DNA from 2 places in the Silvibacterium dinghuense genome. Region 1 is predicted to be linked to the other one. Evidence: riboswitches for the same ligand, from Rfam matches in the RefSeq annotation. Region 1 holds a riboswitch; the other holds the start of a gene.
The links. A riboswitch is a leader RNA that binds a small molecule or an ion and turns the genes downstream of it on or off. The one in region 1 is predicted to bind cobalamin.
Positions count from the first base shown of each region.

Region 2: another riboswitch for cobalamin. It lies ahead of ESZ00_RS13365 (ribonucleoside-diphosphate reductase subunit alpha); the one in region 1 lies ahead of ESZ00_RS07340 (TonB-dependent receptor).

Region 1 is NZ_SDMK01000001.1:1,871,498-1,876,734, reverse strand. Features, by position in the region: gene bglX (beta-glucosidase BglX) at 1-146, shown strand, start outside; tRNA gene ESZ00_RS07350 (tRNA-Ser) at 216-305, shown strand; cobalamin riboswitch at 417-587, shown strand; gene cobU (bifunctional adenosylcobinamide kinase/adenosylcobinamide-phosphate guanylyltransferase) at 719-1,273, shown strand; cobalamin riboswitch at 1,335-1,510, shown strand; gene ESZ00_RS07340 (TonB-dependent receptor) at 1,522-3,984, shown strand; gene cobT (nicotinate-nucleotide--dimethylbenzimidazole phosphoribosyltransferase) at 3,969-5,036, shown strand; gene cobS (adenosylcobinamide-GDP ribazoletransferase) at 5,033-5,237, shown strand, end outside.
Region 2 is NZ_SDMK01000002.1:995,478-1,000,714, reverse strand. Features, by position in the region: gene ESZ00_RS13375 (quinone oxidoreductase family protein) at 1-790, shown strand, start outside; gene ESZ00_RS13370 (alpha/beta hydrolase-fold protein) at 883-2,592, shown strand; cobalamin riboswitch at 2,697-2,889, shown strand; gene ESZ00_RS13365 (ribonucleoside-diphosphate reductase subunit alpha) at 2,993-5,237, shown strand, end outside.

The DNA.
Region 1 (5,237 bases):
CCGTCCACTTCGCCCTTGACCGCGATCAGCTCGCCTACTGGAGTGCGGCCACGCATGGCTGGACCTTCGATCCCTCGATCTACGATGTGTGGGCCGGAGACGACTCCCGGGCCGCTCTTCATGCGCAGTTCGAGGTGCAAAAGTAGGCTTTGGGCCAGTCGGGCTCCAGCGGACGCGCTGCATTACAATAAGTGCAGCGTGTCCGCGCCCGTCGCGGAGGGATGTGTGAGTGGTTGAAACAGGCGGTCTTGAAAACCGCTTTACCCGTAAGGGTAACGGGGGTTCGAATCCCTCTCCCTCCGCCAGCTTTTAATCCTTTTCTGCAGTTTTCCACTCAAAATCCAGAGTTCCTGTGCATGCGGAGGAAGACGTTCCCCTGCATCGGCTGCAGGCGTTGACCTTCCGGCAGCCGGACGGTATCTTTCAAGACATCTGGTGTTCGGGAAGGCGGTGCGAATCCGCCACTACCCCGTAACTGTGAACGCGGAGAGATCGGCATTTTGCGCCACTGGGACTGAAGTTCTGGGAAGGCCGCTCGATTTCAGTGAGGCGTGAGTCAGGAGACCGGCCAGATGCCAGTCCGGGCTGATTCAACTTCGATGGGAGAGTTGAAGAGCATGAGCACGGGATCACCTTCCGGATCACGTGGCAGCGGATTTCTCGTTCCTTCCCGCTTTGCCTTTGTGCGTTCGCCCTGGCGAGCGCCGGAAAGCCGAGCATGTTCACACCTGCACCTTCGCGCGTAACCCTCGTCCTGGGCGGGGTGCGCAGCGGCAAGAGCCGTTATGCGCTCGAACTCGCCTCGCATGCTGACCGTGTAACGTTTCTCGCCACCGCCGAGCGGCGGGATGACGAAGAGATGCGGCGCAAGATCGAACGCCATCGAGCCGAGCGGCCCGGGCACTGGAAGACAATCGAAGAGCCGCTGCGGCTGGCTGAGACGATTGGATCGGTGCAGGATTGTGATCTGCTGGTTATCGACTGCCTCACCTTATATGCGGGCAAGCTGCTCGACACCTTCAGCGGCGATCCCGACGGGCTGTCGAAGGCTGTTGCTGATCTTTGTGCTGCATTGAAGGCAGCGCCCTGCTCTGTGATCCTTGTATCGAATGAAGTGGGCAGCGGAGTAGTTCCGGCCTTCGAGCTGGGGCGGCGCTATCGCGATCTGCTGGGCGAGATCAACCAGCGTGTCGCGGCCCTCGCTGATCATGTGGTCCTCATGGTGGCGGGGCTGCCGCTCACATTGAAGGGTATGGCGGCTTCCGCGCCTTAGCGTTTTCCTGTGATCGAAATGGACTGTCGCGGTCCGTTTCGATGCAGGGAGTGTATTCACGGAACATCATCACCAGCAGGGTGTCGGGAAGCGCGGTGCAAATCCGCCACTACCCCGTAACTGTGAGCGCAGAGAGAAGTGCAGGAAGTTCTAACGCCACTGGAGCCTGGCTCCCGGAAGGCAGCACTTGCTCGATGACGCGCGAGTCAGGAGACCGGCCCGGCTGCAGCACGAACCCGAGGGGGAACATGTCTGTTTTTGTACGTCGATTGTCTACCTGTGGCTTTCTCGCACTTTTCCTGTCTCCGTCATGGTTCCCCACTCTGCAGGCGCAGAAGTTCGGTGAGCTTCATGGCACGGTGGTCGATCCGCTGGGCGCGGCGGTTGCCGATGCCGCGGTGAGTCTCGTCGAGAATGAGCATGTGATCGCCAGCACGCGCAGTGACCGCACCGGCGCGTACCATTTCGCAATCCCGGCTGCGGGGCGTTATAGCATTCGCGCCGCTGCTCCATCCTTTCAGGCTGCCGGCAGTCAGAGCGTATATCTCTCCGCGTCCGGAGACGGCGAGCTGAACGTTACGCTCGCCACGCCCACGCTCACGCAGCAGGTGACGGTTACTTCGACGGGTGCTCCGACGCCGGAAGCGCAGACCGGAACCTCGGTGACGGTGATGCCGTCCGAGGACTTTCGCTATGCTGCCGAGGTGCAGGACCCGCTTCGCCTGGTGCCAGGACTGCAGATGACGCAGACCGGCGAGATGGGCGGCACGACTGCGCTGTACATCCGCGGCGGCGCATCGGATGCGAACAAGGTGCTGATCGACGGCATCCCGGCCGATGCTATCGGTGGAGCGGTGGAGTTTGCCAACCTCGCGAGCACGGGCATCCAGTCGATCGAAGTGCTGCGCGAACCGAACAGTGCGCTCTATGGCTCCGATGCGCTGGCCGGTGTCGTCAGTCTTACCACGCCGTGCGGATCGACGGAGCTACCCTACATCACCTATGCCGGCGAGGCGGGCAACTTCCGCACCTATCGCAACAACGTGACCGCGGGCATGGCATATAAGCATTTCGATCTCTACTCGGCCTTTGCGCGCATCGACACCGACAACAACATCCCGAACAGCGAGTTCCACAATGCTACCTATGCCGGTAACTTCGGATGGACGCCGAACCGGGCCAACGATCTTCGCTTTACCGTACGCCATGTCATCGTCTCCGGTGGTCAGCCGAACGCCATTGCGCTCTACGGCATCCCCGACGACGGGCAGCAGAAGGAGCAGGATAACTATTACGGCGTGACCTGGAATAACCAGGCTACGGATAAGTGGCATAACATGGTTCGCTACGGAGGTCTGCGGCTGAACTCCGAATACAACGACTTTGGCGCGACCGGTATTTACGATCCCGAGATCGGGTACTGGCTCGGCGCGCCGGTCACAATCACCGGCGCCAACGGCTACTCTGTGCATGGACAGGCCATCTTTCAGTACAGCGATACCTATTCGCAGTACCTGTCGCCATCGAGCCGCGACTTTGTCTACGCGCAGAGCGATTACAGCGTGACGCCGCACTTCCTGGCGCTCGGCGCATTTAAGTACGAGCACGAGTATGGCGCGGCGGGATACACCGGCGAGACACCGAGCACGATCAGCCGCGATAACTACAGCTACACGCTGCAGCTCTCCGGCGATGTCCGCAACCGGCTCTTCTGGAACCTGGGCACAGGGCTTGAAGACAACGGCCTTTTCGGATTTGCGGCGACTCCGCGTGCGTCGCTTGCGTACTACCTCGTGCGTCCTTCGGACCGTAGTTTCTTCAACGGCACCAAGCTGCACGCGAGCTTCGGCAAGGGCATCAAGGAGCCGAGTGTCTATGACCAGACCAACTCACTTTACGGGTTGCTGGAGCCGCTCTCCGATGGCGCGCAGCTGATCTCGCAGTATCACGTAACGCCGCTTGGAGCGGAAGATTCGCGCACCTACGATGCTGGCGTGGATCAGCAGATCTTCAAAGGACGCGGGCTTCTGGGTGTCACGTACTTCCACAATGCATTTACGAATGGAGTGGAATACGTGCCGCAGGCCGGCCTCATCGAGCTGGGCATTCCGGCTGCCGATCTGCCGCCCTTCGAATACGGCGGAGCCTACATCAACTCGCTTGCGTATCGCGCGCAGGGCGCCGAGGTCGAGCTACAGTATCAGCTGGGTACGCATCTCTTCACTCGCGGCGGATATACCTACACCGATGCCGTGGTGCAGCATTCGTTCTCGAGCGATAACCTCTCGCCCAGTTACAACACTGCGTCGAGCTTCAGCAATGTCCCCATCGGCGCCGACTCTCCGCTGGTCGGCGCGCGGCCCTTTCGCATCGCTCCGCATACCGGCTACTTCGCGCTCAACTATACGCAGAAGAAATTCTATGCCACGCTGAGCGGCACGCTGGTCGGCCGCCGCGACGACAGCGACTTCCTCTATGATGCGAACTTCGGTACCAGCCTGCTGCTTCCGAATCGCAATCTGCTGGGCGCGTATCAGCGGCTGGAGCTCGGCGGCGGTTATCAGGTTTCGCATCGGGTGAATGTGTACACCAATATCCAGAACCTTTTGAGCGAGCATTATTTTGAGGCATTCGGTTATCCTGCGCTTCCGCTCACCTTCCGGTCGGGTGTTCAGTTCAACTTTGGAGGGTCTTCATGGAGCCTGAAGTAAGCGCGCTTCTGTCCGGCATAGAACGGCCGAGTGAGGAGTGGCGCAGCAGGGCGCGTCAGCATCTCGACACGCTGACCAAGCCACTGGGAAGCCTGGGGCGTCTCGAAGATATGGCCGCGCAGATCGCAGCCATCCGCAGAGAACGCATGAGCGAGCCGGCTCGTAAGGCAGTCTACGTCTTTGCCGCCGATCATGGGGTGGCGGAGTCAGGCGTGAGCGCCTATCCACGCGAAGTCACGGTGCAGATGGTGCACAACTTTCTCTCCGGCGGCGCAGCCATCAACGTGCTTGCGCGGCAACATGATGTGGCGCTGCACGTAGTGGATGTAGGCGTGGATACGGACTTCGGTGAAATCCCCGGCCTGCTGCACCACAAGGTGAAGCGTGGCACGCGCAACATGCTGCATGCGCCGGCGATGAGCCGGGAAGAGGCGCTCGCCGCGCTGCACACGGGGTATCGCCTGGCGAGTGAGGCTGCGGCCGCTGGCTGTTCTATCATCGCGACCGGCGAGATGGGCATCGGCAACACGACAGCGGCCAGCGCTATCACCTGTGCGCTAACCGGCGCTACCGCCTCACGTGCGACAGGCCGCGGTACAGGCGCGAATCCGGCGACGTATGCGAATAAGGTGCGCGTGGTAGAGGCAGCGGTGGCGAAGCATTTCTCTGCGCCTGCAGCTGTCTCGTCTTTTGAAATCCTGCGCTGCCTGGGAGGCTTCGAAATCGCTGCCATGGCTGGCGTGGTGCTGGCTGCGGCGCAGCATCGCATGGTCATGGTGCTCGATGGCTTTATCTCGACCGCTGCTGCCGCGGTCGCTGTCGGCATGGCTCCCGATGCTCTCGGCTATCTCATCGCAGGCCACTGTTCGGAGGAGCCAGGACACAGCATCCTCCTCGAACATCTGGGCCTCGCTCCGGTGCTCTCACTGGGTATGCGTCTTGGCGAGGGAACGGGAGCGGTTCTTGCCATGCCGGTCATTGAGTCCGCGATTGCGCTCTACCATCGGATGGCCACGTTTACCTCGGCGGGGATCAGCGGAGCGACCCCGTGAATCCGCGGGCGCAGATGCGGCGCGTGCAGCCTCGGCGTACATGGTTCGATCTGCTCTCGGCCGTGCAGTTCCTTACTCGGCTAAGGGTGCCGACGCCTCCCTACGAGCAGGATTCGCTGGCGCGCGCCGTGAAGTTCTTTCCTCTGGTGGGGTTGTTGATTGGATCGGGCAGTGCAGCTCTTGATCGCGCGCTCACACCGC
Region 2 (5,237 bases), on a different contig from region 1:
AGCCGACGGTGTGGGCCGGACAGCCGACGGCAGGCGCGTGTACTTTGTCCTGCCGGAGGCTCCTTATGGCGCGCTGGCCGAGAAAACGCTGGTGCGGAGCCGGCAATGCATTGCTGTGCCGGACGAGGTGGACGACGTGACGGCGGCTGCAATTGTGAATCCCGGCATGTCCGGCTGGGCGGCGCTGGTGGAGCGGGCGCGGCTGGTGCGCGGTGAGACGGTGCTGGTGCACGGCGCCACCAGCACGGCGGGAAGGCTGGCGGTGCAGATCGCGAAGCACCTCGGCGCGGCGCGTGTGATTGGCACGGGGCGGAATGAGCGCGAACTCGAGGAGCTACTTTCGCTTGGCGTGGACAAGGTAATCCCGTTTCGCGTGGGTGCGGACCATCCGAATGGCGCGCAGGCGTTTGAGTCGGCATTGATCGAGGAGTTTGGGCGGGGCATCGACGTGGTCGTCGACTACCTGTGGGGCGAGAGCGCGAAAGCGGTCATCACGGCGATCGCCAGGGCAGTCGAAGAGGCGCATCCGGTGCGGTTCGTGCATGTCGGTTCGGCGGCAGGCGAGAGAAATGTAGATCTGCCGGGCGAGGCGCTACGCTCTTCGGCGATCCAGCTGATGGGCAGCGGCGTGAAGAGTGTGCCCATGGTGAAGCTGCTGGAGGTGATCGGGCAGGTATTGGCTGCGGTAAAGCCGGCAGGGCTATCGATCGCGACAAAGACCATGCCGCTTGCAGAGATCGCCGAGGCATGGAGCGCTTCGGCCAAGCCGCGCATCGTTTGCACCGTATAGGTGGCGACTTTTCCCGGAGACAGAAAACAGAGGAGCAGCCTGCGTGCGGGCTGCTATTCTTCGTCCACGGATTTTCTGTTTTCAGGAGAGATATGCATCGTCTGGCAATTGCGGCAGTTGCTGTCCTTACGTGCGTCTGTGCGCATGCGCAGCGGATTGAGGTTTCGATTCCGGCTTCGAAGCCTTTGAACGGGCACCTGGTCCTGGTCTTCTCGAAGAACACGGAGTCGGAGCCGCGTGATCAGCTGGAGGAGAACTATCTTTCCTCGCAGGGATTCGGCGTGGATGTGGTCAACCAGGACCCGGCGAAGCCGATCGTGGTGGATGCGGCGACCGTCGGCTATCCGCGCAAGACGCTGAACGATCTGGACGCGGGCGATTACACGGTGCAGGCCGTCTTCAACGTCTACGAAGAGTTTCACCTCGAAAATGGCAAGACGCTCTGGCTGCCGCCGGACAAGGGCGAAGGACAACACTGGAATCACAAGCCAGGCAATCCTTACGACGCGCCGGTGAAGGTGCATTTTGATCCGAAGTCGAAGACTGTGCTGAAGCTGACGCTGGACAAGGTGATTCCTCCCATCGAGGGCACGGACGAAGATCCGGCGGTGATGGCAGCAAAGGATCCTGGCGCGAAGTGGCTGAAGTACGAGCGATTCCGCAGTGAAAAGCTGAGTAAATTCTGGGGACGCGACGTCTACCTGGGCGCATGGGTGCTGCTGCCCGATGGCTTCGACGAGCATCCGGATGCGCACTATCCGCTGGTTGTCTATCAGGATCACTACCATGCGGGCTTCGGGCCGCTGCCGTGGGTGACGACGCCTCCTGACCCGAAGGCAAAGGGCGGTCCGCGCCGTGGAAGCGCGGGCTACCGCTTTTATCAGGACTGGACCTCGGGTCGGCTGCCGCGCGTGATCATGATCTACGTGCAGAACGCGAACCCATACTATGACGACTCGTACGTGGTGGACTCGGCGAATGTGGGCCCTTACGGCTCGGCGATCAACGAGGAGCTGATCCCGTTTATCGAGAAGAAGTATCGCGGCCTTGGGCAGGGATGGGCGCGCGCTACCTTCGGCGGCTCGACCGGCGGCTGGGAAGCTTTGGCGACGCAAGTCTTCTATCCGGATATGTACAACGGAACCTGGGCAGCGTGCCCTGACCCGGTGGACTTCCACGGCTATCAGAACATCGATCTCTACAACGATGCGAATGCCTTTGTCCGCAAGGGCGACTTCGGCGAGATTCCGATAGCGGCTGATCGCAAGCCGGATGGCTCGATCATCGCGAACACCGATGCTGAGTTCCGCTTCGAATATGTGCTGGGCACGCATGGGCGCTCCACCGAGCAGTGGAATATCTGGCAGGCGGTCTTTTCACCCCAGGGAGCAGATGGCTACCCGGCACAGGTGATCGATCCGCTGACGGGGGAGATCGACAAGCAGGTCGTCGAGTACTGGCATGAGCACTACGACCTGAACGCCTATATGCAGAAGAACTGGGCGACGCTGGGACCGAAGCTCGAGGGCAAGCTGCACCTCGCGGTCGGAGACGGCGACACCTATTTCCTGAACAACGCGGTGCATGATCTACAGAAGTCGCTCGAGGCGACGCGCAATCCGCACTCGGACGCCCAGTTTCAGTACGGGCCGGGTGAGCCGCATTGCTATACGGGCGGTCCGGCCGAGTACACGATGCAGGAAAACAATGCGAACTGGCCGCAGCGGGTGCTTCCGCAGATGGTCGATCACATGCTGAGAACGGCGCCCGAAGGAGCGGATGTAAAGAGCTGGCGTTACTGATTCGTTAATAGAGAGCGGCTACCGGTCACCCATGGTGGGGTTTTGCAGAGATTTGCAGAATATCCACAATGGGTGGTCTTGTTTGTGGCTGTCGACTCAACTTATAGTGGGTTTATTCCGATGGTTCCTTCTATGAGGAGGATGAAAAGGGAATCCGGTGAAACTCCGGAACTGCCCCGCAGCGGTTAGCAGGTACGAAAGCCACGAGGACACTGGGTCCCGTTCGGACCTCGGGAAGTCTGGCAAGTAGGTTCGAACCTGCATAGTCCGAAGACCTGCCAACGGAAATATACGTTCGCGCCTCCGAGGGGAGGCGAAGTAACGGTAACTGGCGCTGCTCCGCCCGGAGCGGCTGGTGCTGTTTCTTCGCATGCTTTCCGAGGCCCAGGAGACTCTCCCGATGGCCGCTACTACCGATCGCATTCCTGTACAGACGACCCTCTCCGATGTGACGCCGGGTTTTCCCGTGCCCGAAGAGACGGCGGTGATGCATGTGCGCAAACGCAATGGATCACTCGAGCCGGTGGACGTAAACAAGATCGTGCGTGCGGTGCAGCGATGCGCTCACGGGCTGCAGCATGTGGATTCGATCCGCGTGGCTTCGAAGACGATCGGCGGCCTGTATGATGGCGCGACCACGCAGGAGCTGGACAAGATTTCGATCGACACGGCGGCTTCGCTGATCGCCGAAGAGCCGCAGTATTCGCGGCTGGCGGCACGCCTGCTGCTGGCGACCATCACGAAGGAGGTTTCGAATTTCAACCTCTACTCCTTCTCGCAGTCGATCAACTACGGGCACCATGAAGGTGTGGTCAGCAACGCCACGGCCGAGTTCGTGCATACCCACGCCCGCAAGCTGAATGACGCGATCGATGACAGCTTCTCCGATCGCTTCGAATACTTCGGCCTGCGCACAGTCTACGACCGCTACCTTCTGCGCGATCCGCTTTCGCGCCGCATCATCGAGACGCCGCAGCACTTCTTTCTGCGTGTAGCCTGCGGTCTGGCGCAGTCGCCGAATGAGGCCATCAACTTCTATCGGTTGATTGCGTCGCTCGACTACCTGCCATCCTCGCCGACGCTCTTCAACTCGGGCACCAAGCATGCGCAGATGTCTTCGTGCTATCTGCACGATTCGCCGCTCGACTCGCTCGACAGCATCTACGACACCTATAAGAATGTTGCACTGCTGTCGAAGTTCTCCGGCGGTATCGGGCTCGCATTCCACCGTGTGCGCTCCGAAGGATCGTTGATCCGCGCGACAAATGGCCTCTCAAACGGCATCGTGCCGTGGCTGCGCACGCTGGACAGCTCCGTGGCGGCGGTCAACCAGGGTGGCAAGCGCAAGGGCGCATGCTGCGTGTACCTGGAGCCGTGGCACGCGGACATCGAGCAGTTCCTCGAGTTGCGAGACAACACCGGCGACGTGGCGCGCCGTACCCACAATCTGAATCTGGCCAACTGGATCTCCGACCTCTTCATGCAACGCGTGGAGGCCGACGGTACCTGGTCGCTCTTCGATCCGAAGGACGTGCCGCAGTTGCCCGACCTTTATGGTGATGACTTCAAGGCTGCTTATGAGAAAGCCGAAGAGGAAAAGCTCTATCGCCGCCAGATCAAGGCTCGCGACCTGTATGCACGCATGATGCGCACGCTGGCCGAGACCGGCAATGGCTGGATGACCTTCAAGGACGCGACCAACCTGAAGTGCAACCAGACCGGCGAGCAGGGCAATGTGGTGCACCTCTCGAACCTGTGCACCGAGATCACCGAGGTGACCTCGAGCGACCAGACAGCGGTGTGCAACCTGGGCTCGATCAACCTTGGGCGGCACGTGACCTGGGATGCCGACGGACGGCCGAGCTTCGACTTCGAGAAGCTGGCGCGCACCGTGCACACTGCGGTGCCGATGCTCGATCGCGTGATCGACATCAACTACTATCCGATCGAGGAAGCGGCAAGCTCCAACGCGAAGTGGCGTCCGGTGGGTCTCGGCCTGATGGGCCTGCAGGACGTCTTCTTCCAGATGCGGCTGGCCTTCGATTCTCCTGAAGCGCAGGCGCTCTCGACCCGCATCCAGGAAGAAATTTACTACGCGGCGATGGAAGCTACCTGCGAGCTGGCCGAGAAGTATGGTCCGCATGAGACCTTCGCGCAGACGCGCATGGCCAAGGGCAAGTTCCAGTTCGACCTGTGGGGCGTGCAGCCTGCCGATCTCGCTCGCTGGGAAGCGCTGCGGGCACGGATTGCAAAGAGCGGCGTGCGCAACTCGCTGCTGATCGCCATCGCTCCGACGGCAACCATCGCCTCGATTGCTGGCTGCTACGAGTGCATCGAGCCGCAGATCTCGAACCTCTTCAAGCGCGAGACGCTCTCGGGCGAGTTCCTGCAGGTGAACCGCTACCTGATCGACGAGCTGAAGGCGCGCAATCTGTGGAACGAGGAGATGCGTGTGCGGCTGAAGATGGCGGAAGGATCGGTGCAGGGCATTGAAGAGTTGCCCGAAGATGTGCGTCTGCTGTACCGCACCGTATGGGAGATCCCGATGCGCTCGCTGATCGATATGGCCGCAGCGCGCAATGCGTATCTCGATCAGTCGCAGTCACTGAACCTCTTTGCCGAGTCGCCGAACATCGGCCGCCTCT